Regions from separate parts of the Methylobacterium indicum genome, predicted to be linked through region 2. Evidence: riboswitches for the same ligand, from Rfam matches in the RefSeq annotation. Region 2 holds a riboswitch; each other region holds the start of a gene.
What was found. A riboswitch is a leader RNA that binds a small molecule or an ion and turns the genes downstream of it on or off. The one in region 2 is predicted to bind cobalamin.
Positions count from the first base shown of each region.

Region 1: it holds a riboswitch for cobalamin, as region 2 does, so the genes downstream of both, miv_RS15460 (CbtB domain-containing protein) here and miv_RS12065 (methyltransferase domain-containing protein) in region 2, are expected to answer to the same signal.
Region 3: it holds a riboswitch for cobalamin, as region 2 does, so the genes downstream of both, miv_RS06575 (TonB-dependent receptor) here and miv_RS12065 (methyltransferase domain-containing protein) in region 2, are expected to answer to the same signal.
Region 4: it holds a riboswitch for cobalamin, as region 2 does, so the genes downstream of both, miv_RS28590 (TonB-dependent receptor plug domain-containing protein) here and miv_RS12065 (methyltransferase domain-containing protein) in region 2, are expected to answer to the same signal.

Region 1 covers NZ_AP024145.1:3,302,722-3,309,780, forward strand. The annotation lists gene miv_RS15440 (peptidoglycan DD-metalloendopeptidase family protein) at 1-1,489, shown strand, start outside; gene miv_RS15445 (prephenate dehydrogenase/arogenate dehydrogenase family protein) at 1,573-2,334, opposite strand; gene cobO (cob(I)yrinic acid a,c-diamide adenosyltransferase) at 2,540-3,145, opposite strand; gene cobU (bifunctional adenosylcobinamide kinase/adenosylcobinamide-phosphate guanylyltransferase) at 3,142-3,654, opposite strand; cobalamin riboswitch at 3,776-3,979, shown strand; gene miv_RS15460 (CbtB domain-containing protein) at 4,011-4,187, shown strand; gene miv_RS15465 (CbtA family protein) at 4,272-5,039, shown strand; gene miv_RS15470 (DUF1636 family protein) at 5,036-5,413, shown strand; gene cobW (cobalamin biosynthesis protein CobW) at 5,410-6,444, shown strand; gene miv_RS15480 (Uma2 family endonuclease) at 6,654-7,059, shown strand, end outside.
Region 2 covers NZ_AP024145.1:2,563,870-2,570,928, forward strand. The annotation lists gene miv_RS12055 (ABC transporter substrate-binding protein) at 1-329, opposite strand, end outside; gene miv_RS12060 (TonB-dependent receptor) at 332-2,497, opposite strand; gene miv_RS12065 (methyltransferase domain-containing protein) at 2,497-3,276, opposite strand; cobalamin riboswitch at 3,402-3,616, opposite strand; gene miv_RS12070 (GTP-binding protein) at 3,803-5,017, opposite strand; gene miv_RS12075 (gamma-glutamyltransferase) at 5,148-6,737, shown strand; gene miv_RS12080 (phosphohexomutase domain-containing protein) at 6,775-7,059, opposite strand, start outside.
Region 3 covers NZ_AP024145.1:1,413,379-1,420,437, reverse strand. The annotation lists gene miv_RS06580 (PepSY domain-containing protein) at 620-2,071, opposite strand; gene miv_RS06575 (TonB-dependent receptor) at 2,071-4,206, opposite strand; gene miv_RS33685 (hypothetical protein) at 4,364-4,486, shown strand; cobalamin riboswitch at 4,471-4,671, opposite strand; gene miv_RS06570 (ABC transporter substrate-binding protein) at 4,883-6,109, shown strand; gene miv_RS06565 (aldo/keto reductase) at 6,220-7,047, shown strand.
Region 4 covers NZ_AP024145.1:6,156,968-6,164,026, reverse strand. The annotation lists gene miv_RS28605 (ABC transporter ATP-binding protein) at 1-65, opposite strand, end outside; gene miv_RS28600 (FecCD family ABC transporter permease) at 62-1,093, opposite strand; gene miv_RS28595 (ABC transporter substrate-binding protein) at 1,090-1,947, opposite strand; gene miv_RS28590 (TonB-dependent receptor plug domain-containing protein) at 1,957-3,921, opposite strand; cobalamin riboswitch at 4,044-4,243, opposite strand; gene miv_RS28585 (Phenylacetic acid catabolic protein) at 4,855-5,610, opposite strand; gene miv_RS28580 (2Fe-2S iron-sulfur cluster-binding protein) at 5,632-6,708, opposite strand; gene paaD (1,2-phenylacetyl-CoA epoxidase subunit PaaD) at 6,748-7,059, opposite strand, start outside.

The sequences.
Region 1 (7,059 bases), 740 kb from region 2:
CTCGAACCCGTTCTCATCGAGCGCCAGCGGGGAACCCGGGGCCACCGGCAGCCTGCCCGAGGGTGAGGCGCTGACGGCGCCGGTGCGCTCGGCGCCGATCCAGTCGCGGCCGCTGGCCGCCCCCCTGGCGTCGCCGGTCACGAGCCGCCCGCTGGCCGCCGCCCCGGTCCTGACGCCCCGCGTCGCCGCCGCGGCGCCGGTGACCGGCGGCCCGGCCGGCTGGTCGCCGACCGGCGGCACCACCATCACGGTCGGCGCCAACGACAGCCTGAACCAGATGTCGACCCGCTTCGGCGTGCCGGCCGCCGCGATCCTCCAGGCCAACGGCCTGTCGAGCGCCGCGCAGGTCACCGCCGGCCGCCAGATCGTGATCCCGGTCTACCACGCCGGCGGCGCGGCGATGAGCGCCCGCACGGTGCCGCCGGCGCCACGGATGCAGGTCGCCGAGGCCCGCCCCGCCGAGACCCGCGCCCCCGAGCCGGTGCGTCGGGTGGCCGAGGTCGCGCCCCGTCCCGAGCCGGTCCGGGCCGAGCCCGCCCGCCGCGAGCCGGAACCGGCCCGCAAGGCCCCCGTCCGCCCCGGCCAGGCCGAGGCGAAGCCGGTGGCGCCCGCCGCCGCCGAGCGCGCCGCCAAGCTCAACCTGCGCAAGCCCGAGCCGCGCGAGGAGGAGGAGCGGGTCGCGAGCAAGTCGCAGGCGAAGGCCACCGCCAAGGTCGCTGCGCGCCAGCAGGACGACGACGAGGACGAGAAGGCCGCCGTGAAGCCGAAGGCCGCCAAGGTCGAGGCCCGGAAGCCCGAGCCCAAGGTCGAGCACAAGCCGGAGCCGAAGGTCGCCGAGAAGGCCAAGCCCGAGGTGAAGAAGGTCGCCGAGCTGCACAAGCCCGAGCCCACGAAGATCGAGGCCAAGGCCGAGACGAAGCCCGAGCCCAAGAAGCCCGAGCCGAAGCCGGTCGAGGCCAAGGCCGAGATCAAGAAGCCCGAGCCGAAGAAGGTCGCCGAGGCGAAGCCGGAGCCGAAGCCCGAGCCGGCCAAGCCCGTGAAGGTCGCGGCCCTGCCCGAGAAGGCGCCCGAGCCCGCGCCGGCTCCCGCCCCGGCGGTCGCCCCGGCGGCGCCCGATCCGCAATCGACCTTCCGCTGGCCGGCCCGCGGCCGGGTGATCAACGGCTACGGCTCGAGCGGCAACGAGGGCATCAACATCGCGGTGCCGGAAGGCACGCCGGTCAAGGCCGCCGAGGAAGGCACCGTGGCCTATGCCGGCAGCGACGTGAAGGGCTACGGCAAGCTCGTCCTGGTGCGCCACGCCAACGGCTACGTCTCGGCCTACGCCCATAACGGCGAGATCGACGTGCGGCCGGGCGAGAAGGTGAAGCGCGGCCAGACCATCGCCAAGTCCGGCGCGTCGGGCAACGTGACCTCGCCGCAGCTGCACTTCGAGATCCGCAAGGGCGCCACCCCGGTCGACCCGATGCCGCACCTCGCGAGCAACTGAACGTCGATCGAGGGTGAGGAAGAGCGGGGCGCGCGAGCGTCCCGCTTTTTTCGTGACCGACATCCACTTCGTCGGAAAATGCTCTAGCGGGACGCGCCCTCCCCGAGTTCCGCGTCCATCCGCGCCGCCAGGGCGAAGAACCGCCGCCGCACCTCGGCCGAAAACGGGTTCTCGCGCTCGATCGCGTGGTAGACCTCCGGGGCGTCGTGCCGGACCATGCCGACCGCCTGCATCACCAGGTCGAAGCTGCGGGTCGTCATCCGGGTCGGCAGCGGCTCCATCGCCACCAGCACCTTGGCGATGAGGTGCGTCAGGCCCTGCACCGCCGCCGCCTCGCGGTCATGCGCCTCCGGCGTGGTCAGGATCACGGTGAGGCCGAGGGCGCGGCGCAGGAAGGCGCCGACCCGTCGCGTCCGGCCGCCCCGCACCGGGCAGAGCGCGATCTTGAGCCCGCGCAACCCGTCCCGCGCGCTCTGCGGCCCGAAGAGCGGATGGGTGGCGACGATGTCGATGTGGGCCGGCAGCCCCGCCCGCATGATCTCGGCCGGCCGCACCTTCACCGAGCCGACATCGAGGACGAGGGCGCCCGGCCGCAGGTGGGGAGCGATGTTCTCCACCACGGCGGCGAGGGTCGCGACGGGGGTGGCGAGGATCACCACCGGGCAGGCGGCGGCCTCGGCGAGCGTGGCGGGCGCGGCGCCCGTTTCCGCGATCGCACCCGCGGGCACGAACGGGTCGTGGACGCGCAAGTCGGCGTGCGGCCCCAGATGCGCGGCGACGAGGCGTCCGAAGGCGCCGAAGCCGATCAGGCCGATCGAAACGGGAGGATCGAGGGAAAACGGCACGGGAAGACCTCGGGGATGGGCGAGGTCGGCGGGCCTGGACCTTGGGGGGAAAGCCTCAACCGCCGACACGTCGCAGCGGTTGAGAAATGACGAGCACTCCGCCGCTTAAGGCTGCGGCGCGGGATAGAGTCCGGTCGGGAGGGCGCTGGTCATGGCCGAGCCTGTAGCTCCCGCCGGCCGGCGCCGTCAATCGGGCTCTGCCCCGTTAGAACTCGATACCCTCCTGCGCCTTCACACCGGCCGTGAAGTGATGCTTGACGAGGGTCATCTCGGTCACGAGATCGGCGGCGGCGATCAGCTCCGGCTTGGCGTTGCGGCCCGTCACCACGACGTGCAGGTCGGGCCGGCGCCGGCTCAGGGCCTCCACCACGTCCGCCAGCGGCAGGTAGTCGTAGCGCAGCGCGATGTTGAGCTCGTCGAGGACGAGGAGCCGGATCGCCGGATCGGCCATCAGCGCCTCGGTCGTCGCCCAGGCGGCGCGGGCGGCGGCCACGTCGCGGTCGCGGTCCTGGGTCTCCCAGGTGAAGCCCTCCCCCATCGTGTGCCACTCGACCTGGTCGGCGAACCGGTCGAGGGCGAACCGCTCGCCGGTCTCCCAGGCGCCCTTGATGTACTGCACCACCCCGACCCGCCAGCCGCGGCCGAGCGCCCGCAGCATCAGCCCGAAGGCCGCCGTCGATTTGCCCTTGCCGGGGCCGGTATGGACGATGAGCAGGCCCTTCTCGATGGTCTTGCCCGCCACTTCGGCGTCCTGGACCGCCTTGCGCTTCTCCATCTTGGCGCGGTGGCGCGCCGCCTCGTCGTCGCTCATTGCGTCTCTCCCTTGATCGTCATGGGCAGGCCCGCCACCACCAGCACCACCCGGTCGGCGAGCGCGCCCAAGCGCTGGTGCAGGCGGCCGGCCTCGTCGCGGAACCGGCGGGCGAGCGCGTTCTCGGGCACGATGCCGAACCCGACCTCGTTCGAGACCAGCACCAGGGGCCCGGGCGCCGCGGCGCAGGCCGCGAGCAGCGCCGCGACCTCGGCGGCGAGGTCGGCCTCCTCGTCCAGCATCGCATTGGTGAGCCAGAGCGTCAGGCAATCGACCAGCACCGGCCGGCCCGGCGGCGCCCGGCGGATCGCCCCGGCGAGATCGCGCGGCGCATCCACGGTCTCCCAGGGCGGCGGTCGGCGGGCGCGGTGCAGGGCGATGCGCTCGCGCATCTCGTCGTCCCACCCCTGCGCCGTCGCGACGTAGAGCCAGGGGCCGGCCCGCGCCGAGACCAGCCCCTCGGCATAGGCGCTCTTGCCCGAGCGGGCGCCACCCAGCACCAGGGTCAGGCGCGGCGCGGCGCGGGTCTCGTCCGGCACGGAACTCTCCTCGGGCGCGGGGGTCGGGTGGAAATCCATCGAATGGGGGGTGTCGGGGGACGGGGCGGCGATTGCAAGCCCGCAGGCGAGCCGCTAGGGTCTTCGCGACGGTGCCTCGGTCACGAGGTGAAAAGGGAACGCGGAAACCGGGATCGTTCCGGCCTGCCGCGGCTGCCCCCGCAACTGTGAGCGGACGATTACGGCCCGCCATCGGCCACTGGAGCGATCCGGGAAGGCGGTGGGCCGGTGTTGAGAGCCCGCGAGCCAGGAGACCTGCCGTCATCCTTTCCTCTCGACGCCGCCGGTGGGGCGGCAGGAGTTTCGTCATGGTCGCGATCACCCGTTCCCTCTCCCCCGCCCTGGTCGGCGAGCGCCTGAGCGCCGTCCTCCTGGCCGCCACCCTCGGCGTCGGTCTGCTGTTCGTCTCCGGCTTCGCGCCCGTGGTCGCCCTGCACAACGCCGCGCACGACTGGCGCCACTCCGCCAACTTCCCCTGCCACTGACCAGGGACTGACCGAACGCGGCTGCGCGGCCTGCGCCCTTCACGGGGTGCGGGCCCGTTTCCCGTTGGTCGTGCAGGGGATCCCATGACGAAACGACTGCTCGCCGCGGCCCTGGTCGCCGGCTTCCTGGCCGCCTGCGTGGCGTCCGTGCTGCAATTCGCCCTCACCTCGCCGCTGATCCTGGCGGCGGAGAAGTACGAAACGGCCGAGACCGCCGGGCCGGCTCTCGCCGGCAGGGCCTTGTCCAACCCGCTGATCGTGCTGGCCCATGCCGGACACGACCAGGCCGGCCACGACCATGGCGGCGAGCCGCAATGGCAGCCCGCCCCCGGCCTGCCGCGCCTCGCCTTCACGGCCCTCGCCACCCTGGTGAGCGGCGTCGGCTACGCCTTGCTGCTCGGCGCCGTCCTGGTCGCGACCGGCCGCACCGTGACGCCGGGCGAAGCGCTCAAGTTCGGCATCGGCGGCTTCCTGGCCGCCGGCCTCGCTCCCGCGATCGGGCTGCCGCCGGAACTGCCCGGCATCGCCGCGGCGGGCCTCGAATCGCGCCAGCTCTGGTGGGTGGCGACCGCCCTCGCCACGGCGGCCGGCCTCTACCTGATCGCGATCCGCCGCGGCCCGGCGGCGATCGGCATCGGCCTCGCCCTCCTCGTCGCGCCGCATGTCTGGGGCGCGCCGCACGGGCCGGAAGAAATCTCCGCCATGCCGCCGGTCTTCGCGGCGCAGTTCGCCGCCCGGTCGCTCGCCATCGGCTTCGCCTTCTGGGCGGTGCTCGGCCTCGCCTTCGGCTGGGCCTGGGGCGCCGTGGCAGGGCGGACGGGGCATCCCGTCCGCAGCGGGGTGGCGGCATGAGTGATCCGGTTGTCCTCTACGTCTGCACCACCTGCCGCGACGCCGCCGATCCGGCCGACGGCCCCCGCGCCGGGGCCCGCCTGCATGACGCGCTGGCCGCAGCGCTGGCCGCCCGGCCCGGCGCGCCGGTCACGATCGAGCCGGTGGAATGCCTCTCGGTCTGCAAGCGGTCCTGCACGGTCGCGGTCGCGAGCCCCGGCCGCTGGACCTACGTCTACGGCGACCTCGACCCGGCGACCTCCGCCGACATCATCCTCGACGGCATCGGCCTCTATGCCGGGACGCCGGACGGAATCGTGCCCTGGCGCGAGCGTCCGCAGGAGTTCCGCAAGGGTGTCGTCGCCCGCATCCCTCCCGCGCCGGTGAACGCATGACCATCCTCAACAAGATCCCCTGCACCATCGTCACGGGCTTCCTCGGCGCCGGCAAGACGACGCTGGTGCGCCACGCGATCGAGCACAACGACGGCCGGCGGCTCGCCATCATCGTCAACGAGTTCGGCGATGTCGGCTTCGACGGGTCCCTGCTCGCCGAATGCGGCATCCCGGGCTGCGACGCCGACGCGGTGGTGGAGTTGCCGAACGGCTGCATCTGCTGCACCGTCGCCGACGACTTCGTGCCGGCGCTCAACACGCTCCTCGACCGGCCGGAGCCGCCGGAGCACATCCTGATCGAGACCTCCGGCCTCGCCCTGCCCAAGCCCCTCGTCCAGGCCTTCAACTGGCCGGCGATCCGCTCGCGGGTGACCGTCGACGGCGTGGTGGCGGTGGTGGACGGCCCGGCGGTGGCCTCGGGCGCCTTCGCGGACGATCCGGAGGCGCTGGCCGCGCAGCGTGCGGCCGATGCCAGCGTCGACCACGAGAACCCGCTGGAGGAGGTCTTCGAGGACCAGCTCCTCTGCGCCGACCTCGTGGTGATGAACAAGTCCGACCTCCTCGACGAGGGCGAGCGGGCGCGCGTCCGCGCCGAGGTCGAGGCGCACCTGCCGCGTGCCGTCAAGCTCGTCGAGACCGCCCACGGGGCGCTGGATCCCCGCGTGCTGCTGGGCCTCAACGCGGCCGCCGAGGACGACCTCGCGGCCCGGCCCTCGCATCACGAGACGGAGGAAGACCACGATCACGACGACTTCGAGAGCGTGGCGATCCCCGTCGCGGCCGCGGGCTCGCCCGAGGACCTCGCCGCCCGCGTCGCCAAGGCGGCCGAGGTCGCCGGCGTGCTGCGCATCAAGGGTTTCTGCGCCGTCGCCGACAAGCCGATGCGCCTCGTCGTCCAGGGCGTGGGCCGCCGCGTCGCGCACCACTACGACCGTCCCTGGCGCCCGGCCGAGCACCGCGACGGCACGCTGGTGGTGATCGGGCTCACGGGCTTCGACAAGGCGGCGGTGACGGCGGCGCTGAAGGGCTGACGGAAACGGTACGCCGGTTCCGGCGTACCGGGTCTCGCAGACTGCGACGGGCCGTCCATGCCGGGAAGAAGCGCGGATCGTCCCCTCTCCCCGTCCGCGGGGAGAGGAGGGACCCACGCTTTACTTTCGAAGCGCGATGCCTGACGCCATGGCGTCGGGTTGAGGCCGAACCTCGACTGTCGAAACCCCCAGCCCCGGAGGGCCATCCCATGTCGGAGCCGGCGCCGCGGCCCTGGAGCGTGCAGGAGTTCTTCTCCTGGCAGGAACAGCAGCCCGAGCGCTACGAGCTGGTAGGCGGGGTGCCGGTGCGCCTGATGGCGGGCGCCCGGAACGTCCACGACGACATCGTCGTCAACCTCGTGGCGGAGTTCCGCACGCGCCTGCGCGGCACGCCGTGCCGGCCCTTCACCGGCGACGGCAGCGTCGAGACCCTGCCCGGCCAGATTCGCCGGCCCGATCTCGGCGTCGATTGCGGGCCCCGTGATCCGAACGGGCTGAGCGCGGCCGAGCCGCGGCTCGTCGTCGAGGTGCTGTCGCCTTCCACGCGCGACTTCGACGCCTTCGACAAGCTGGAAGAGTACAAGACGCTGCCGAGCCTCGCGGTGATCCTGCTGG
Region 2 (7,059 bases):
GGGGTGATGAGCACGAGGTCGGGCTCCTGGCCCACCACGGCATCCACCGAGATGCCGAGCCGGCCGCCGACGACGGGTTTCTCCGCCGCCTCGGGCGGGTAGCGGGTGAGCGCGTCGATGCCGACGATGCGATCGGTCAGCCCGAGGGCCGCCACCAGCTCGGTGTTCGAGGAGAAGATCGTCACGATCCGCCGCGGTGCCGCCGGCAGGACGACGTGCCGCCCCAACGCGTCGACGAGGCGGATCGGCTCGGGCCGGGCGGGGCGCGCCGCGACGAGCGGGGCGGCGAGACCGAGGAGGGCGGCAGCCCAGAGGATCGCGGCGCGCACGGTCAGAACCGGGCCTGGAGGCCGATCTGCACGTCGCGTCCCGGCGCGGAGGTGCCGCCGCCGCCATTGTAGAAGCGCAGGTCGGCCAGCGTCGGCTGCTGCCCGGCGATGGCGATGAAGAGCGGGTGGTAGTTCACGTCGAACAGGTTGCGCACCTGCGCGAACAGCTTCACCCCCGGCATCACGTCGACCTCGCCGCGCAAGTTGACCAGCACGAACGGGTCCTTGCGCCAGATGTAGTCGCGGGAGGGCTCCGCCGCCGGCACGCGCAGGTTCTCCTCGGTGTTGTACCAGACCGGGCCGTTCAGCACGCCCTGGACCTGGATCGTCCAGGGATACCGGATACCGGCCTGCCCGAAGCGGGTGCCGAGCGCGAGCTGGTACTCGTAGACCCGCTCGACCCGATCCGTATTGGCGCTCGGCACGGCACGCGCGCCCTCGTCCTTCATGTCGAAGTTGTAGTTGCCATTGGCATAAGCCCGCCAGTGCCACACCCCCGGCTCCCAGCCGAAGGTCCGGATCATGTCGGTCTCGGACTGGACCTCGATGCCGCGGATGACGACGTCGCCCGGATTGTTGATGTAGTCCGAGGTATTGGAATTCGCGCCGCGCGAGCGCGTGGTGATGCGGTCCGAGATGATGTTCTGAAACAAGGCCACGTCGAGCCGCGACGCGCCGCGGGTCAGCGTCGTGCCGACCTCGACCTGCTCACTCGTCTCGGGGCGGATGGCCGGGTTGCCGAAGATCCGGCCGCCGCCGAAGGTGTTGTAGTCCGCCGCGATCTCCGTCGCCGTCGGCGCCCGGAAACCCGAGGAGGCCCCGACCCGGAACGCGGCCCAGTCGGTCGCCTTGTAGGTGGCGCCGACCGAGGTGGTCGTGGCTTCGTAAGGCCGCGCGCCGTTGATCTGGCCGGTCAGGTAGGGGGTGAAATCGAAGCGCGTCGTGCCGTAGGTCTGGCGCACGCCGGCGCGCAGCACCAGCCGGTCGTCGAGCAGGCGCTGCGTGTCCTCCAGGTAGAGGGCGTGGAACTGGTCGGTCTGGTTGTTGTCCTGCGGCGAGACCTGGGCGAGAGGATTGCCCGGCACGCCGGCCCGGAAGCGGTCCGAGCGGAGCCGGCTCGTTTCCCAATCCCAGCCGAGCAGCACGTCGTTGCCGGAAAACAGGGTGAAGCGCGGCTGGAAGCGGGTGCCGAGGATGTCGAGGTCGCGGGTGTTGAAATCCGCGCGAGTGCCCGGCACCGGCAGCCCGGTGCCGCCGCGCTGGATCGGCGAGGCCCACTTGAAGCGGTCCTCGTCGGTGACGCTGTAGACCTGGGCAAAAAGGCTCGCCCGGCCGTCCTCGGTTCGTCCGGTATAGCTCGCGTCGAAGGAGCCGTTGATCCGGTCGTCCCGGCTGTAGAGGTTGCCGCCGGAACCGCGGAACCCGACGCCGTAGATCCCGTCCGTGCGCAAAGTGAATTCGACGCGCTGGTTCGGGTCGATCTGGAGGCCCAGAGCCCCGGCGATCCCCATGCGGTTCCACTGGGTGTTGGCCATGCGGTCGCCGGAACCGGCGACGTAATCGTCGCGCTTGCCGCCCGAGACGCCGAGATAATAGTCGAACGGCCCGACCACGCCGCCGGTCTGGGCCCGGCCCTGGGCGAGGCCCCAGACGCCGCCGATCCCCTCGACCAGGGTCCCGGGCGCGGTCCGCCCGGTCTTCAGGATGATGTTGATCACGCCGCCGATATTCTGGCTGCCGTAGATCACCGAGGAGGGACCGCGCACGATCTCGATGCGCTCGACATCGGCGATCGAGAGCTTGGAGAGGTTGGCGGTGCCGGCGCGCCGGCCGTTCATCAGGACCAGGACCTGGCTGCGGAAATCCTTGCCCTGGCCGTCCGTGGCCCCGCCCCGGATGTTGATCGAGGTCTGGCCCGGGGTCCATTCCGAGAAGAAGCCAACGGCATTCTCGGCCAGGACGTCGGTGACGGACTTCCCCGTGGAGTTCTCGATCGTCGTGTGGTCGATGACCTGCACGGTGCCGGCGATCGCGGAGCGCGGCTCCGGCCGGCCGGTCGCCGTGACGACGATCTCGTCGAGGCGGAGGTCGGCCCGGTCCTGTGCGACGGCCGGCGCCGGCAGCGCGCAACCGAAAGCCAGCGCGACCGCCCGGAAACGACGGGACATCACGACGCCTTCCTCCATACGAGAACGGCCGAGCTGCGCGGCACGCTGAGGCGGTGGCCGCCGGGAACCGCCTCGGCCTGGGGCGAGAGATGGTCGGACAGGGCGGCACGGCGCGCGTCGCCGGCCAGCCACCCGAGCCGGTCGGCGAGATGGGCGGCGATGCCCGGCACGCTCGGTACGGTCGCCCGGAAGGTCCAGTCGACCCGGGCGACGATCGCCGGTCGGTCGCCGGCGGGCAGGCTCCCCAGGACGATCTCGACCCCCGGGGTCTCATCCTCGCCGTGCCATTCGCGGGGCAGGCAGCCCGCGAGGCAGAGGCCGCGGGGACCGGCCTGCGCCGGGACCACCCAGGCGACGTCGCGGCGCGCCCAGGCGCGGCAGCGTGCGAGGAACGGGACCGGCTCGGCGAGCGGCCCGGCCATGTTGGCGGCGAGCACCGTGTCGGCGCATCCGTCCGGCAGATCGGCCTCCTGCCAGCCTGCCGGCACGAGGGCCGGCGGCGGCGCGAGCGCCCGCAGGCGGGCCTGCATGACCGGCGCCGGCTCGACCGCGATCCAGGCCGCGCCGGGGTCGCGCAGGGCCGCGCCGAGCTGCCCGCCGCCGGCGCCGACATCGAGGAGGTCGCCGACCCGCGGCAGGGCCGCCCGCAGCAGCGGGGCGAGGCGGGCGACGTAATCGGAGCCGTCGATGCCGGAGGCGTAGAGGGCGAGCGGATTGACCCCGCCCTCGGCATCGGCGGCGCGAAGCGGCCCGCCGGGGGGCCCTGAGATGTTTTCCACGTCCGATGGTCCTTCCCCGAACCGTCTTGAGAGAGGATCGTGGGGGGGCGACCGTGGACGCGAGACACGCGCGGCCGGACACCGGCAGCGCAGGACGCGCGACCCGCCGGGACTCCCCGCCCACGAGACGAAACAGGGTCAGGGCAGGTCTCCTGGCTCGCGGGTCGCCGCCATCCGTCCGGCCTTCCCGGCGCTCGCGCACCAGTGACCCCGATCGACGGATGGCTCGCCGCTTACAGTTGCGGGGACAGCTCCGGCCTGGGCGCGAGGACGCGCCGCACCGGATTCCCTCTTAGCCCGCCATCCGGAGATGACGGGAACCTTGACCGGTCACCGTCGTCGGGGATCGTTCACCCCGCTGTCAACCGCCCGGAACGTCCCCCGAGGGAGCAGGCTCGGACAGGTTTCGTCCGTTGCGATCGTGTAACGGATCGTCTCCGTCCCGGGCCGGCCCGGAGTCGCGCGTCTTGCTTTCGCGTCTCGGCCCCGCCCGGCAAGGCCGCCCGGCGATCGGAGGTCCCTCGGCTCACTGCCCCCAGACCGGGAACGGATCGTCGAGCCATTTCTGGGACTTCGTCAGCCCGGTCGTGACGCTGCCGACGAGGCAGGGATCGAGGGCGGCCCGGATCGCCGCCTCGTCCATGTCGGGGCCGCCGATGAACACGATCTCCTGGCGCCGGTCGCCCCAGCTCGGGGTCCAGTGCCGGCGCATCAGGGATGCGAATTCCTCGCTGGTGGGCCAGCGCGCCTTGGGCACCGCGGCCCACCAGGCGCCGAGCCCCTCGGTGCGGGTGATCCGTCCGGCGATCGAGAGCTCGCCGATCCAGTCCGGGCGCGAGGCGATCCAGAAATGACCCTTGGCCCGGATCACGCCCGGGAAGCCGCGCGCGACGAGGTCGTGGAACTTGCGCGGATGCAGGGGGCGGCGGGCCCGGAAGACGAAGCTGCGGATGCCGTATTCCTCGGTCTCCGGCACGTGCTTGGCGAAGTCGAACAGCTCGCGGTACCAGAGCGGATGGGTCTGCGACCGCTCCTCGCTGTAGAGGCCGGTCTCCAGCACCTCCGCCAGGGGGACGCGGCCATGGCTCGCCGGGACGATGCGCGCATCGGCATTGAGGCCGCGCACGACCCGGATCACCCGGGCCCGCTCCTCCGCCGTGACGTCGTCCACCTTATTGACCACCACGACGTCGGCGAACTCGATCTGCTCGACGAGGAGATCGACCAGGGTGCGGGCATCCTCCTCGCCGGCCGTCTCGCCGCGGTCGCGCAGGAAGTCGCGCGAGTCGTAATCCGTCAGCAGGTTCACGGCGTCGACCACCGTCACCATCGTGTCGAGCCGCGCGACATCCGACAGGCTCGCGCCGTCCTCGCCGCGGAAGTCGAAAGTCGCCGCGATGGGCAGGGGCTCGGCGATGCCGGTTCCCTCGATCAGGAGATAGTCGAAGCGTCCGTCCTCGGCGAGGCGGCGCACCTCGGCCAGGAGATCGTCGCGCAGGGTGCAGCAGATGCAGCCGTTGGTCATCTCGACCAGCCGCTCCTCGGTCCGGGACATCTCGCCGCCGCCGGCGCGGACGAGATCGGCATCGATGTTCACCTCGCTCATGTCGTTGACGATCACGGCGACGCGACGGCCCTCGCGATTGTTGAGGATGTGATTGAGCAGCGTGGTCTTGCCGGCTCCGAGGAAGCCGGACAGGACCGTGACGGGAAGGCGCCGGAGCGAGGAAACGTCGACCATCGCTTCGATATGTTATAACGTTGCAAATCCGTCAAGCGGTGGATCCGCGATCTCGGCGGTGCTCGCCCTTGGCCCGGCGCGGTCGAGCCGCCACACTGCCGTTGTTAGCGGCTCAGGCCTGGGGAGACGGATGCCGGCCCACGATCACGCACCCTACCGGACGCAGAACTGGATCCTGGAGAAGCCGGGCGCGTCGGGCCGTCACGGGCTCGTCGTCGCCCAGAACCGCGAGGCCGCCGAGGCCGGGGCCGCGATCCTTCAGGCGGGCGGAAACGCCGCCGACGCGGCCGTCGCCACGGCGCTGGCGCTGGCGGCGGTCGAGCCCTGGAACAGTGGGCTCGGCGGCATCGGCTTCGCGCTCGTGCTGCCGCCCGGCGCGAACCGGGCCACGGTCGTCGATTTCGGGCCGGTCTCGAGCCGCAACACGCGGGCCGCCGACTACCCCCTCACGGGGCGGACGAAGCGCGACCTGTTCACCTGGCCGGAGGTCGAGGGCGACCGCAACGTCCACGGCCCGCTCTCGTTCTGCATCCCCTCCGCGGTGGCGGGCTACGCGCGGCTGCACGAGGCGTTCGGGACCGGCACTCCGGTGGCGGATCTCCTCGCGCCGGCCCTGCGGCTCGCGCGCCGGGGCCTCGCCCAGGACTGGTTCGCCACCCTCAAGATCGCCTCCTCGGCCTCCGTGCTGCGGCTCTACGAGGAGAGCGCCCGCCTCTACCTGCCGGGCGGCCTGCCGCCGGTCCCGCCCTACCAGGGCGTGCCGGGCTTCCTGCCGCTCGGGCGTCTCGCCGAGACGCTGGAGCGGCTGGCGGAGGCGGGCCTGCGGGATTTCTACGAGGGCGGAATCGCCCGCGATCTCGCCGCCGACATCGCGGCGCTCGGCGGCGTCGTGGACCGGGAGGATCTGGCCGGCTGCCGGGCGGTGCTGCGCGAGGCGCCGACGATCGCCTGGCGCGACGGCCATGTGGTCCACACGGCGGGCGGGCTCACCGCCGCGCCGACGCTGGCCGAGGTCGTGTCCGGCATGGCGGCGGTCCCGTGCCCGCCGGAGGGACCCGATGCGGGGTGGTTCGCAGCCCTCTCCACCGTGATGCGGGAGGCCTATGCGCGGCGCCTGGCGGGGCTTGGGGCCGCCACCGAGCCCGGCGACACCTGCACCACCCATCTCACCGTCGTCGACCGGGACGGCCTGATGGTGTCGATGACGACGACGCTCCTGTCCTCGATGGGGAGCCGGGTCGTGCTGCCGAAGACCGGCATCCTCATGAACAACGGGATGATGTGGTTCGATCCGCGGCCCGGCAGCGCCAACCCGATCGCGCCGGGAACGCGCCCGCTCTGCAACATGTGCCCGGTGATCGTGACGCCGCGCAGCGGCGAGGGGCCTCGCCTCGCCGCCGGGGCCTCCGGCGGCCGGCGCATCCTGGCGAGCGTCTACCAGACCCTCGCCTTCCTGCTCGATTTCGGCATGGAGCCGGGGCGGGCGGCCCACCTTCCGCGCATCGACGTGTCGGGGCCGGAGGGGACGAGCGCGGATGCGAGGCTCGGGCCCGAGGTGCGGGAGGCCCTCGCCGGTGCGGGTCCCGTCGACGTGGTGGAGCACGGCGTGATGCCGATCAACTTCGCCTGCCCGAACCTGATCCGGCTCGACGGCGACGTGGCGACCGGATGCAGCGACGTCGCCTCGCCGTGGTCCGCCGCCGTCGCGGTGCCGGGGTGAGGGGCCGCGCGCCGGGCGCGCGCACCCCTCCGCGCGGTCAGGCGCCCTCGGCCATCGTCGTGCCGGCGGCCGCGAGGCCCCACCGCACCAGATCCTCGGCGTCCTTCGCCGATTTCGCCTCCGCGTAGCACCGCAGCTCGGGGGCGTTGCCCGAGGCGCGGAAATGGATGGTGCGCCCGCCGTCGAGCTCGATCCTGACCCCGTCCTGCTCGTCGACGGCCTGCGGGCGGCCGACCGGACGAAGGAACTCCCGGCGGAACGTGTCGTCGGCGAGCCGCCGCAGGAAGGGCCCGCTCCGCGCGGCCGGCGTGTCGGGCAGCCG
Region 3 (7,059 bases), 1.2 Mb from region 2:
CCGCCGATCATGCGCCGTGAAAGTTATCGGGATCTGAATCCGATCATCCTATTCCGACATTTTCGCGTGCTGGTCCAAAGGCATAGCTTGCGACGACGAGGTTTTCGGGTCCGATCTGCTTGGTCTATCCGGTGCCGCTGCGCGGTATAGCTTCGTCCGTCATGGTTCAGACGGGCAGGATTGTTGCACCATGCAGGTCATGGCGTGCGTTCATCGACGCGGTCAAAGTCGAGAGCTGGAATTGCAACCATTGGTAGCGATTGTTTCAGTGCCTTCGTTCGCGTTGTAGATCGACGGGCGGGTGCATCGCGCGCCTTTCGTCTCGATGTCATGCCCTCTCGCCAGTCGATCGTGCGTCATGCGATGCATCGCCTGCGATCCTGCCCGTCCCGATCCGCGGCCAGGCGAGCATCATCCTGGAAACGATTTGGCGACCGATCCGGCCGGGCTATGAGCGTATTCACATGAATAGAAAAATGTCTGCCAGAGGCATCCAGGCGATCCAATGGTATCCGGTCCCTGGCGAAGGCTTTGAACATTGCCGCGCGCGTGGCCAACTCTCCGTGTGATTGCCGATCGTGCCGATAACGGCCGCGATCGGCCGGCAGGGTGTGCCACGTCAAGCGCGCCGGCGGCGCAGGCGGCGCCAGCCGAGGACCGTGCCGCTCGTCGCGATGACGAGGCCCAGTGCGGACAGGGCGACGATCAGTGCGAGGCGCAGGGGCGGGTTCCGGGCCAGCGGGCCGGCATCGAGGGTATGGAGGGCATCGAACAGCCAGCGGTTGGCCCGGCCGCTGCGATCGGTCCGTCCCAGGATCGCCCCGGTGGCGGGATCGAGGTGGAACCAGGTGCCGGCCGGATCGTCGAAGGCGAGGCGCAGGACCGGCAGCGTGGGTGCGCCGTGGCGGTCGTACCAGTACGCGTCCGGTGCCTCGAGCCGGGTGACCGATCGCAGCCGCGCCCCCGGCAGCATCGCCCGGGCGGCGGTAACGATCGCCTCCGGGGGGAGCGCGGTGCCGCAGCACGGCGCCGTGCCCCCCGGGCCGGAGGCGAGGATGACGGGCCGCCCGCCGATCCAGGCGAAGTCGAGCGCGACGGTGCCGGCGGGGGCCCGCGCCAGGGCGTCGAGGCCGAGGGGGAAGATCGGTGCCGTCTGCCCGGCATAGGCCGCCCGCATGGCGGCATCGGCGCCACGCGGACCGAACCAGCCGCGCGGGTTCATCGACAGCCAGCCGCTGAGGAGGAAGGTGACGACGACGAGCCCTCCCGCCACCCCGGCGAGGTGGTGCCAGGCGGCCCAGCCGCGATAGGGCGTCAGCCGGTCGTGCATCAGCCGGACGAAGCCGAGGACGTAGCCGCTCACGGCTCCGGCGAGCGCGATGCCGGAGACCCACAGGACCACGTCCTGCCACAGGCCCGCCCGCGCGCGGAGCGGCGTCAGGTAGATCCAGTGGGTGACGGCGCCGGGCCAGTTCCACACCCGCTCGGTGCGGGTGGTGTCGAGGGCGAGTTCGCCCGTCGCCGCAGACAGGTAGAGCTCGGTCCCGGCCGGATCGCCGAGCGCCACCACGCGGAACGGCCGCAAGGGATCGTAGCGCGCCGTCACCGTCCACTGGTCGCGGGTCACCGTGCCGCGATCGGTGACGGCGCGGGCCGCCGGATGGGTGGCGGCGAGCGCCGTCGCGCTCTCGGCGGTCAGCCGGGGCACGGGATCGCCGGTCGCCGCCGACAGGGCCCGCCGGCGCCCGTCGGTATCGGTGATCCAGTAGACCGGCTCCCCGCCCCGCATCGCGAGCGTCAGCCGGGTGGGGAAGTGCGCGAGGCCCGCCCGCTCGACCGCCGCCTGCGGGGTGATCCGCACCCCGGCGGGGGCGAGCGGCGGCAGGGCACCGAGCCGCTCGCCCTCGGTGAGGGTCGGGAAGCCGACGCACAGCATCACCAGGCCGGATCCGAACCAGAGGAGGATCAGGAGGCCGGTGGCGATGCCGAGCCAGCGATGGCCGAGATGCAGCCAGCGCTTCAGCCGCTTGACCGCCGCCTTCGTCGCCGGCCCCGACATCGCGATCCGCATCAGAACACGACGTGGTAGGCGAGCTCGACCGAGCGCGGCCGGCCGAGCAGCCAGGAATTGGGATTGCCCGAGACCGCGTAGATCTGGTCGGTGAGGTTGTAGCCGCGCAGCGACAGGCGCGAGGTCGGGGTCACCTGCCAGTCGAGCGTCGCGTTCACCAGCGTGTAGGATGGCCGCTTGGCCGTGTTGGCGAAGTCGCTGAACACCGGCCCGACATCGTTGACGCCGACCCGCGCCACCCAGCCCGGCGCGAAGGCGTAGGCGAGCCAGACGTTGGTGACGCGCTGGGGCACGTCGACCGGAACCTTGCCGGCGAACGACACCAGGCCCGCATCGGTGTTCTGCGAGAAGGTGTCGTAGCGGGCCTTCAGCAGCGCGGTGTTGGCCTCGATGCGCCAGGCGTCCGAGATCTGGTAGGCGAAGGCGACCTCGACGCCGCGGGAGGACTGGCTGCCGACCTGCGCCACCTCGGTCGGCCGGCCGGGGATCGGCGAGAGCAGGTTGTCCTTGGCGATGTGGTAGGCCGCCACCGTCCACTCGCCGCGGCCATCGTCGAACAGGCCCTTCGCGCCGGCCTCGACCTGCTCGCCGGTGGCGAGCCGGAACTGCGATTGCGGCACGCTGGTGGTGATCAGGCTGCCGAGCGGGTCGGCGGCGGTGGCGTATTGCGCGTAGAGCGCGAAATCCGGAACCGGGGTGTAGACGGCGCCGACCCGGAAACTCGTCGAGTCGAAGGTCTTTTCGAACGCGGCCCCTGCGAGCGGCCGGTTCACCGCCACCGTCGGTGCGTCGTAGCGCACCCCCGTCACCAGGGCGAGCTGGGGCGAGAATTCGAGCCGGTTCTCGGCGAAGACCGAGGCCTGGCGGGTGCGCGACACGATGTCGGTGCGGGTGCCCGCTACGTTGATGAAGGAGCCGGGGACCGGGTTGAACGGGTCGACCGCGCTCTCGCCGCCGAACGGCGCATTGCTGTCGCGCCGGAACGCGATGTGGTTGACGTCGAAGCCGACGACGGTGCTGGTCTTGAAGCCGAACAGGCTGCCCCGGAACGTCGCGTCGAGCCGGTTCCCGATCTGCTCCTCGTGGTGGAAGATCTCGATGTAGTCGCTGCGGCCGATCAGGCCGGTCGCCGGCTGGTAGGTGTACTGCTCGACGTCGCGCCAGTGCCGCTCGGTCGAGAGCCGGTAGGCGGTGTTGCGCACCGTGATGTCGGCGGTGGGGTTCCACTCGGTGCGCAGCTGCGTCCAGTTGTCGAACCAGGCGATCTGCGAATCCCGGATGTTGTAGTTGGTGAAACGCAGCCGGTCGGGCACCCGGTTGCCGACGAGCGGCGAGCCCCAGTAGCGGGTCGGCTCGTTGTAGCCGAGATCGTGCGAGAGGCTGACGGTCAGGTCGGGCGTCACCCGCCAGGTCATCGCCGCCGAGAGGGCGAGGTTGCGGAAATCGCCGTCGGGCTTGACCCAGCCGTCGGCCCGGTTGCCGCTGAGGTTGATCCGGTAGGCCAGGTCCTCGCCGACCGGGCCGCCGCTGTCGAGGGCGAGCCGCCCCACGCCGTCCGAGCCGATTGCCGCCCGCGCCTCGCCGATCGCGGCGAAGACCGGCTTCTTCGGCACCACGTTGATGATGCCGCCGATCGCGCCCTCGCCGTAGAGCACCGAGGCGGGCCCGCGCAAAACCTCGATCCGCTCCGCCGACCAGGTGTCGAACGGGAAGGTCACGGTGCCGACCCCGACATAGAGCCGGGTGCCGTCGTAGAGCTGCTGCACCGAGCTCGGCCCGACGAAGCCGCGGCTGGCGAAGGACAGGTTGCCGTTGCCGGGCCCGGCGACGCTGGTGATGCCGACGGCGTTCTGGGTCACCGCCTCCTCGACGGTGTTCTGGCCCCGGGCCCGGATCGTCTCGCCGCCGATGACGTCGAGGCTCGCCGGGGTCTCGAGCGGGGTGAGGCCGAGGCGGCTGCCGGAACGCGCCGGCGTCGCGAGGTTGAGGCCGGGAGCCGCCACCTCGCGGCTCCGGCGGCCGGCGACGTCGATGGCATCGAGCGGGAGTTCGTCGGCCAGTGCGGGGATTGCGCCCAGCAGCGGAGCGGCGAGGGCGGCGACGGGGACGAGGTGGGAGACGCGACGGGGGGACATGCGGAGTTCCGGGGCAGGCGTGCGCCTCGTCCCTATCCGAGCCCATCGAAAATGTAACGTTATATAGTCACATTTCGTCCTTCCGCGCCGCCGCCGTAATGGGACGGCACGCGGGCCGTGCACCGAACCGGCGGGTGACGGAAGGAGGGCGGAGGACATGCGGGACGTGACGCGGCTGTGGCACGTCACCGCGAACGACGGCGCGACGCAGGCTCTTCGCCTGCGCCTCGACACCCATCGGGACACCCCGCCCGACGTGCTCGCGTGTGACCACGGCTGACGGCAGGTCTCCTGGCTCACGGGTCCTCGCCGTCCATCGTCTTCCCAGGGACCGTTGCTGGTTCCCAGTGACGTTCGTGATGGAAAGCTCGCCGCTTACAGTTGCGGGGGCAGCCGCGGCCTCGGGCGAGCCCTCACCGCGTTCCCTTTTGATCCCCGGAGGGAACCGTCGGCGGCGAGCTTAGCCATTCGGCAACGAAGGAGCAACCGTCTCCGACCCCGCGAGATGCGAACGCGAACGGCGCGACGGACCCTGCCGATGCACCCCTCAGCTTTCTCAACCACGCCGCGCGATCCCGCATCGACGCCGCCCCGCACCCCTGACATACAGAAGCCCGAACGGCCCGCGCGGGCCGCGAATAAGCTCTGACAAGAAACTCCCTGGGAGGATCCCTCGATGTCGTTCCGCTCTCGGGCCGCCGGTCTCGCCGGCCTCGCCCTGTCGCTGGCTCTGGGCACCTCCGCGGGCACCTCCGCCCTGGCGCAGGACGCCAAGGCGCCGATCAAGATCGGCGTGCTCAGCGACATGAGCGGGCCCTTCGCCGACCAGGCCGGTACCGGCTCGGTCACGGCGGCGCAGCTCGCCGTCGAAGATTTTTCGAAGGAGGCCGGCGAGCTGAAGGTCGAGGTCGTCTCGGCCGATCACCAGAACAAGCCCGATATCGGGCTGGCCACCGCCCGGCGCTGGCTCGACCAGGAGGGCGTCTCGACCATCGTCGACCTGCCGAACTCGGCGGTGGCGCTGGCGGTCTCGAACCTGATGCGCGAGCGGCACCGGGTGGCGCTGGCCTCCAGCGCGCTGACCTCCGACCTCACCGGCAAGGCCTGCGCGCCGACCACCGTGCAATGGGTCTCCGACACCTGGGCGCAGGGCTCCGCCACCGCGCGGGCCATCGCCGCGCGCGGCGGCAAGTCGTGGTACTTCGTCACCGTCGATTACGCGCTCGGCCACGCGCTGGAGCGCGACGCGACCGTGGCGCTCAAGGCCGCCGGCGGGACCGTGAAGGGCTCGAGCAAGCACCCGCTCAATGCCGGCGACTTCGCCTCGCCGCTGCTCTCGGCCCAGGGCTCGGGCGCGCAGGTGCTGGCGCTCGCCGATACCGGCGCCGACATGATCAACGCCGTCAAGCAGGCGGCGGAGTTCGGCGTGATGCCGCAGATGCGGCTCGCCGCGCTGTTCGTGCAGCTCTCCGACACCCATGCGCTGGGCCTCAAGGCGGCGCAGGGGCTCCAGCTCGCCAGCGCCTTCTACTGGGACCGCACCGACGGCACCCGCGCCTTCGCCAAGCGCTTCGCCGAGCGGATGAACGGCCGGATGCCGACCGAGAACCATGCCGGCGTCTATTCCTCGACCCTGGCCTACCTCCGGGCGGTGCGCGACACCGGCACGATCGAGGGCGAGAAGGTCGTGGCGGCGATGCGCGAGAAGCCGATCACCGATCCGCTCTTCGGCACCGTCACGGTTCGCCAGGACGGCCGCGCCGTGCACGACGTCTTCCTGTACGAGGTGAAGAGCCCGGCCGAGAGCAAGGGTCCGTACGACTACTACAAGCTCCTCGACACCGTGCCGGGCGACCAGGCCTTCCGGCCGATGGCCGACGGCGGCTGCCCGCTGGTGAAGTAGGCGGGACGCGCCAGGCCTCCGGCTCGACTTCGGCGGGCCCCGACCCAGATCAGGGGCTCGCACCCCTGCAGGGGCGCGAGCCCCTGTTAGGCCCCGCCGAGAGTGTTCCCATGTCCGACGCCGTCCTGACCCTGAACGACGGGAAGCGCATCCCCCAGCTCGGCTTCGGGGTGTGGCGGCTCGAGAACGAGGAGGCGCCGGCGATCGTCGGGGCGGCGCTGGAGGCCGGCTACCGCTCGATCGACACCGCGGCGGTCTACGGCAACGAGGCCGGGGTCGGCCGCGCCATCGCGGCCTCCGGGTTGAACCGGGAAGACATCTTCGTCGCCACCAAGGTCTGGAACGACCGCCACGGCTACGACGAGACCCTGCGGGCCTGCGAGGATTCGCTCGCCCGCCTCGGCCTCGACCACGTCGATCTCTACCTCGTGCACTGGCCGGTGCCGCAGCGCGGCGCCTATCTCGACACCTGGCGCGCCCTGATGCGCCTGCGCGAGGATGGCCGCGCCCGCTCGATCGGCGTCTCGAACTTCACGGTCGAGCACCTCGAGCGCGTCATCGACGCCTCCGGCTCGACCCCGGCGATCAACCAGGTCGAGCTGCATCCGCGCTTCCAGCAGACCGCCCTGCGCGCCTTCCATGCCGAGGCCGGGATCGTCACCGAGGCCTGGGCCCCGCTCGGCCGCGGCGGGGTGCTGGACGATCCGGCGATCCGGGCGATCGCCGAGAAGCACGGCCGCACCCCGGCCCAGGTCGTCCTGCGCTGGCAGCTCGACATCGGCAACGTCGCGATCCCGAAATCCGCGACGCCCGCCCGCATCCGCGAGAACCGCGACGTCGCGGGATTCACCCTCGACGCCGACGACCTCGCGCGGATCACGGCCCTCGACGACCCGGCGGGGCGGATGGGGCCGGACCCGGAGACGTTCGGTGCGTGATGCGACCTTGAT
Region 4 (7,059 bases), 3.0 Mb from region 2:
GACACCCCGTCGAGGATAGGGCGGCCCTGCACCCGGACCCGGAGATCGTCGGCGGACAACCTCATCGGCCGTCCCCCCGCCGGACCAGCAGCGCGATCAGGAACGGGGCCCCGACCAGGGCCGTGACGACGCCGAGCTTCAGCTCGGGCCGCGTCGGGACGAGGCGCACGAGGAGGTCGGCGCCGAGCACCAGGGCCGCGCCGAGGAGCCCGCTCGGCCACAGGCTCGGCGTCGGCCGGGCCCCGACCAGCGGCCGCACCAGATGGGGAACGACGAGGCCGACGAAGCCGATCGCCCCGCTCACGGCCACGCCGCTGCCCACCGCGAGCGCCGCCCCGGTGACGATGCGGAGGCGGACCGAGACGAGATCGAAGCCGAGGCTCGCGGCCGTGTCCTCGCCGAGCGCCAGGGCATCGAGGGCGCGGGCGGTGGAGAGCATCAGGACCCAGCCGATCGCCATCAGCGGCAGGCAGAGCCGGACGTGATCGAGGCTGCGGTCGGCGAGCGACCCCATCAGCCAGAACACGATCTCCAGGGCGGCGTAGGGGTTGGGCGCGAGGTTGAGGACGAGCGCCGTCAGGGCGCCGGCGAGGCTCGACAGGCCGATCCCGGCGAGGATCAGCCCCTGCGTGCCGGTGCCGCGGGCGGCCAGCACGACGATGCCGAGCGCCGCGAGGGCGGCCCCGGCGATGCCGCCGAGCGGCAGGGCCAGCGACAGGCTGCCGGCGAGCCCGCCATGGAACACCATCACCGCCCCGAGGGCGGCGGCCGAGGAGACGCCGAGGATGCCCGGATCGGCCAGCGGATTGCGCAGGTAGCCCTGCATCACCGCCCCGGTCAGGCCGAGGCTGAAGCCGACGAGCGCGCCGAGGAGGGCGCGGGGCAGGCGCAGCTCCATCAGCACCAGGGCGGGAAGGGTGGGCCGGCCGGCCCACGCATCGCCCAGGGCGGCCGGGAGATCGAGGGCGGCGTAGCCGACCGCGACCGAAGCGAGCGTGAGGAGGCCGACGAGGAGGCCCAAGCCCGCGACGAGGCGCCGGCTGCGGGTCTGCGGCGTCATGCGTGTCACGGGGGGCGTCATGGGGGGCGTCATGGGGCGCGCTCCCTCGCCGCCGCCGCGAGCCGGGCGACGAGTTCGGCGATCTGCGGTCCGGGACAGGTCCACAGGCGGTTGGGAATCGCAACCATGTGCCCCTGCCCGCGCAGCCTCTCGAGGATCGGGTGGTGCAGCAGGGCATCGGCGAGGGACGGCGTGCCCGTCTCATTGGCGTCGACCACGACGAGATCGGCATCGGCCAGGGCCGCGGCTTCGAGCGGCACCGATCCGGTCCGGTCCCGGCCGATCGCGGCGGCGACGTTGACGAGGCCGGCGGCCCGGATGATCGCGTCGCCGAGGGTCCCGGGCGAGACCGTGAAGGCGTTCGGGCGCAGGACCAGGACGCGCAAGGAGCGCGCCGCCGGCACGACCCGCGCGAGGCCGGCGTCGAGCGCCGCCACCATGGCCTCCCCACGATCCGGATGCCCGACGGCCGCCGCGACCTGGCGGATCTGGGCCCGCACGCCGTCGAGATCCGCCGGCACGCCGAGTTCGAGCGGCGGGATGCCGATCCGCTGGAGGAGCCCCACCGTGGTGCGGGTGGTGAAGGCCCCGGCGACGACGAGATCGGGTTTCAAGGCGACGATCTCCTCGGCGAGGCCCCGTGTGACCGGCACCCCGGCGGCCTCAGCCGCCACGGTCGAGCCGCGGGAATCGCCCGCGAAGGCGGTCACCGCCGCGACCTGCGCCCGGTCGGCGAGCCGCAGCACGAGCTCGTCCGCGCAGAGGTTCAGCGAGACGATCCGCATCGGCCGGACCGGCGCGGCCGGGTTCTCCCGGGCCACGACCGGAAAGGCGGCGAAGGCGGCGGCCAGTCCGGCCGCGGCCCCGAGGCGGCGCAAGGCCCGCATCCGCGCCCTCTAGAACGCGGTCACGCGCACGCCGCCATAGACGGCAAGGCCCGCGCCGAGGAAGCCGGTCGGGTTCTGGTAGCGCTGGTCGAACAGGTTATCGATGCGGGCAAACAGCGTCAGGGTGTCCGAGTAGGCGTAATTGGCCGAGAGGTTGACCAGGGTGAAGCCAGGGTTCTTCAGCCGGGGCACCGAGAAGTCGCGGTTACCGTCGACGAACGCGCCGATCGCCACCAGGGTGCCGGTGAGGGTGAGCTGCGGCACCGGGTTCCAGATCGCGGTGGCGCTGACCTTGTGCCGGGGCCGGCGCAGCAATTCCTGGTGGGTGATCTCGTCCTTGGTGACAGTGTTGGTGTAGTCGACCCGGCCGCTCAGGGTATCGGTGAGCGTGACCGCAACGAAGCTCTCCGCCCCGTACGCCACGGCGCGGCCGACATTCACGCTGGTCGAGAAGGTCGGGAAGTACGCGGTCTGGATCAGGTTGCGGAAATCGGTCTCGAAATAGGTCGCGCCGACGAGCACCCTCTCGCCGAGGGGCTGCTCGAAGCCGGCGTCGAACCCGAAGCTCTCCTCGGGCCGCAAGGCCGGGTTCCCGAAGAACCGAAAGTCCGGATAATCCTGGTAGAGCTGGCTCAGGGTCGGCGGCTTGAAGCCGGTGCCGACGCTGCCCTTCAGGCGTGTCTCCGTGGTGGGCAACGTGTAGCTCGGCGCGATCCGAAAGGTGGTCGCGCCGCCGAACTGGTCGTTCGCGTCGTGGCGGATGTTGGCGACCAGGAAGGCGCGGTCGGTGATCGCCGATTGCAGCTCGGCGAAGCCGCCGGTATTCCCGTTCGATCTGTCGATGCCGGTGGCCTGGAAGCGCTCGTCCTCGCGCTGGGCCCCGAACAGCAGCTGGTGGCCGGGGGCGAGCTGGACGTCGCCACGATAGTCGAAGCGGGTGCGCTCGCCGAGCGTGGTCGAGGACGTCGGCGGCGCGAGCGGGTCGAGCGGTCCGGCGAACAGGCGGTCGAACGTGGCGTAGTTGGCCCCGAAGACGTTGTGGAAGCCCGGCAGCGGCGTCCACTCGGCCTCGCCGCGCATCAGGAGCTGCTGCTGGTCGTTGAGGTTGCGGTAGGGCGTCGGCCGATAGGGAAAGCCGCCATCGGCCTGGTCGAGATAGGCGCTGTCGGAGAAGCGCAGCAAATAGTTCAGGCGGAAGGTGTCGGTGAGTTGCGCGCCGAGCTTGGTCGAGACGGATCTGATGTCGGTGAAGGCGGTGCGCAGCGGCACCCCGGGCGGCAGCACGTCGAACGGCGTGACCGGCAGAGCGGCTTGGCGCAGGTGCTGCACGGAGAACGCGTAGTCGACGATGCCCGACGCGCCCGACAGCCGGCCGCCCTGGTTGAACGTGCCGTACGATCCGGCCTCGGCAAACGCCGTGACCTTCGGCGGTCCCTCGCCGCGCCTGGTCACGAAGGAGATGACGCCGCCGATGGCGTCGGCGCCGTAGAGGCCGCTCTGCGGCCCGCGCAGCACCTCGAGGCGGGAGAGGTCCTCGGTCTGAAGCTGGCTGAAGTCGAAGGAGCGGTTCGGCGTCGAGGGGTCGTTGACGTCGATGCCGTCGATCAGGACCTTGACGTGGTTGGAGTTGGTGCCGCGGATGAACACGGAGGTCTGGCCGCCTGCACCGCCGGTCTGGACGACGGTGAGGCCCGGCACCTGCCGCAGGGCCTCCGGCGCGGTGCGGATCTGCTGGGCCTGGAGCACGTCCGAGGTGAGCACGGTGACGCTCGATCCCGTGGTGGCGATCGGCGTCGGCACACCCGTGGCCGAGACGGTGATTTCGGAGAGCGCGATCGTCCCGTCACGCGTAGGTGGGGCATCGGCGAAGGGAGCAGCGACCTGCTGCGCGAGGGCGGGCCTGCAGAGCAGGCCGGGGATCGCGCAGGACAGCGCGAGCGCACGCCAGAGGGCGGGGCGGACGGGACGGGACACGGGCTTCGAGCCTCGGGAGACGGCAGTGGCACGTCACCGCGAACGAGGCCTCGAACCGTCATCCCGCGACAGGATAACGGCCTTCGGACACCCATCAGAACACCCCGTCTGACGCGTTTCGCGTGTGACCACGGCTGACGGCAGGTCTCCTGGCTCGCGGGTCAGTGCCTGCCACCGTCTTCCCAGGTGTGAGTCACCCAGTGACGTAAGGTGGTGGAAGGCTCGCCGCTCACAGTTGCGGGGGCAGCCGCGGATTCGGCTCGCGCCTCACCGCATTCCCTTTCTCGTCCCCCGAAAGGGAACCGTCACCCTCGTCCTCCCATCTCGTCCTCGGGTGGTCAACCGTCATTCCGACAGAACCGTGCCGTTGTTGCGCACGGGGCGCATCGTGCATCCCCTGCGAGATTGCGTCGATTCCGATGTCATGTCGCAAGGTTCGTGGGACGACGTCAATCATGCCGGACATGCCCACGGTCGACACATGGCGGGTTCGGAGTGTCTGTCGGCAGGTTCGGGCTGTCGATTCGGGCTTGGATCCTATCGATCCTTGGAAATCGGGTGTCGCCGGCCCCGCTCGCGCACGGGGTACGCGGATCCTGCGGCAAGGCCCGGTGTCGACCGGGAGTCGCATCCGGCCGAGATGGATCGTCCGCGGCGCCCGTTATTGTCCGACAGGCACCTTTCCCGTATCGGACGTTCAGGCCGATGCCGGGCCAGGCGCATCGAGTTCCATAACCTACCTTATGCGAATGACCGATGGAGGGCGAGGCTGGAACGCTTCTGCTGACGCGATGAATGGCTTACGCTCCGGTTGTCCGGCGAGCGGGAGACCGTCATCGGCTGCTCAAACCCTCGGGCTCGGTGCTGCGGCCGGCTCGGGGCCCCCGCCCTTCCGTCGTGTTCCGGATCGCCGGTGCCGGGCCCGGCGTGCGGTCACGCCATGCCGAAGGCCGGCAGGAGCGCGTCCATCTCCGCCGCCCAGGCGGCGGCCAAGTCCTCGTTCGTGCGGCGGCGCAGGCCGAAGCGGCGGAGGGTATCGAAGCGGGCCGATCCTTCGCGGCCGAAGCTCGCGGCGATGCGCGGGCGCCAGAAGGCGACGCTCCGTCTCGCCTCCGCGCACCCGCTCTCGGTCGCCACGATCCGGATCAGGCCTTCCTCGCCGAGCCCGGCGTGCCGCGCCTCGCGCGGGGCGATCTGGCGGAAGACGTCAGCGAGCGGCGCGTAGGACAGGTGCGAGAATTCCTGCAGCTGGACGCCGACGGCCCGGCCCATCAGCACGTTCATGACCACGGCATCGACCCAGCCCTGCAAGGGATAGTGGAACACCGAGAGGCGCATGTCGGAGCCGTGACGCGCCGCCCCGAGATCGGCGTCGCGCGGGAGGCGGGCCGCCCAGGGATGGTGCACCGCGTAGCGGGCGGTGTCGGCCCCGAAGGTCCCCATCAGGGTCAGCACGCGCTCGGCGTGGTCGGTCTTCTCGAGCACGATCCGCGCGGCCGCGATCCGCGCCTTGAGGCCCGGTGCCTCGTTGATCATCGCGGCGAACCCGGCCGAGCCCGCGAGCTCGCTGTCGACGAAGGTCGCCATCAGCCGGAGCAGCTCGCCCCGGTAGCGCGGCGGGACGTTGGACGGGTTCGTCAGGACGCCGCCCTGCCGGAGATATTCCTCGATGTCCATCGTCTCCGGCACGCCGTCCTCCCGGCCCGTGATCTACTGGTCGAAGCTCACGACGAGCGTGTCCGTCGTCGGATAGCACTGGCAGGCCAGGACGTAGCCCTGACGCACCTCGTAATCCTCGAGGGCGTGGTTCGTGAGCATCTCGGCCTCGCCCTCCAGCACCTTGGCGCGGCAGGTCGAGCAGACGCCGGCCTTGCAGGCGTAGGGAGCGTCGATGGTGTTGGCGAGCGCGGCATCGAGCAGGCTCTCGCCCTGCTTCGGCATCCGGAACGTGCGCGTCGCCCCGTCGAGGGTCACCGTCGCTTCGCATTGCGCGTCGGCGGCCGAGGCCGTGCTCGACGCCGCGCGCGCCCGGGCCCGGCCGGGCTGGCCGGAGGCGAAGAGCTCGAACTTGATCTGCGCGTCCGACAGCCCGTGCTCGCGGAGCGACGCCGCGATCGCCAGCATCATCGGTTCGGGCCCGCAGATGAAGGCAGTGTCGACCGAGCCGATATCGATCCAGCGCGAGAACAAGGCGGCGCATTTTTCAGCGTCGACCCGCCCGGTGAACAGGTCGATCTCCTGGGTCTCGCTCTCGAGGACGTGGACGATCGAGAGCCGGCCGAGATAGGTGCTCTTCAGGTCGTCGAGCTCCTCCCGGAACATGATCGAGGAGATCTGCCGGTTGGCGTAGACCAGGGTGAAGCGCGCGTGCGGCTCCCGCGCCAGCACAGTCTTGAGGATCGACAGCAGGGGCGTGATGCCGCTGCCGCCGGCAAAGCCGAGGTAGTGGCGGGCCGTCTCCGGCTCGATCGGCGTGTGGAACGCCCCCATCGGGGGCATCGCCTCGATCACGTCGCCGGGCTTCAGCTCCTGGTTGGCCCAGGTCGAGAACGCCCCGCCCTCGACCCGCTTGATGCCGACCTTGAGGGCGCCCTCGTCCCGGCCGGCGCAGATCGAGTAGGAGCGGCGCAGCTCGATGCCGTCGAAGGCGCGCCGGAAGGTCAGGTACTGGCCCTGCGTGAACGCGAAGGCCTCGGCGTCGCCCTCGCGCGGCTTCAGGGTGAGGACCACCGCGTCCCGGGTGTCGCGCCGGATCTCGGCGACGTCGAGGGGAAAGAAGCGTGCCATGGCGGCCAGTACTCGTAGGTTGGATCGACCCCGGACGGGTCAGATGCACTTGAAGTAGTCGAACGGCTCGAGGCAGTCGGTGCAGCGCCAGCTCGCCTTGCAGGGGGTCGAGCCGAACTGGCTGACGCGTTCCGTCCGGTTCGAGCCGCAGCGCGGGCAGGCCACGGTGAGATTCGAGCCGCCGGTGAGCCGGCCGATCCGCCCCAGCAGCCGGCCGTCCGCCGCCGTCCCGTCGATCGGCGGGGCGATGCCGTAGGCCCGCAAGGCCTCCCGGGCCTCCGCGGCGATCCAGTCGCTGGTCCAGGGGGGCGTCAGCGACCGCTCGATGCGCAAGCGCTCGATCCCGCGGGC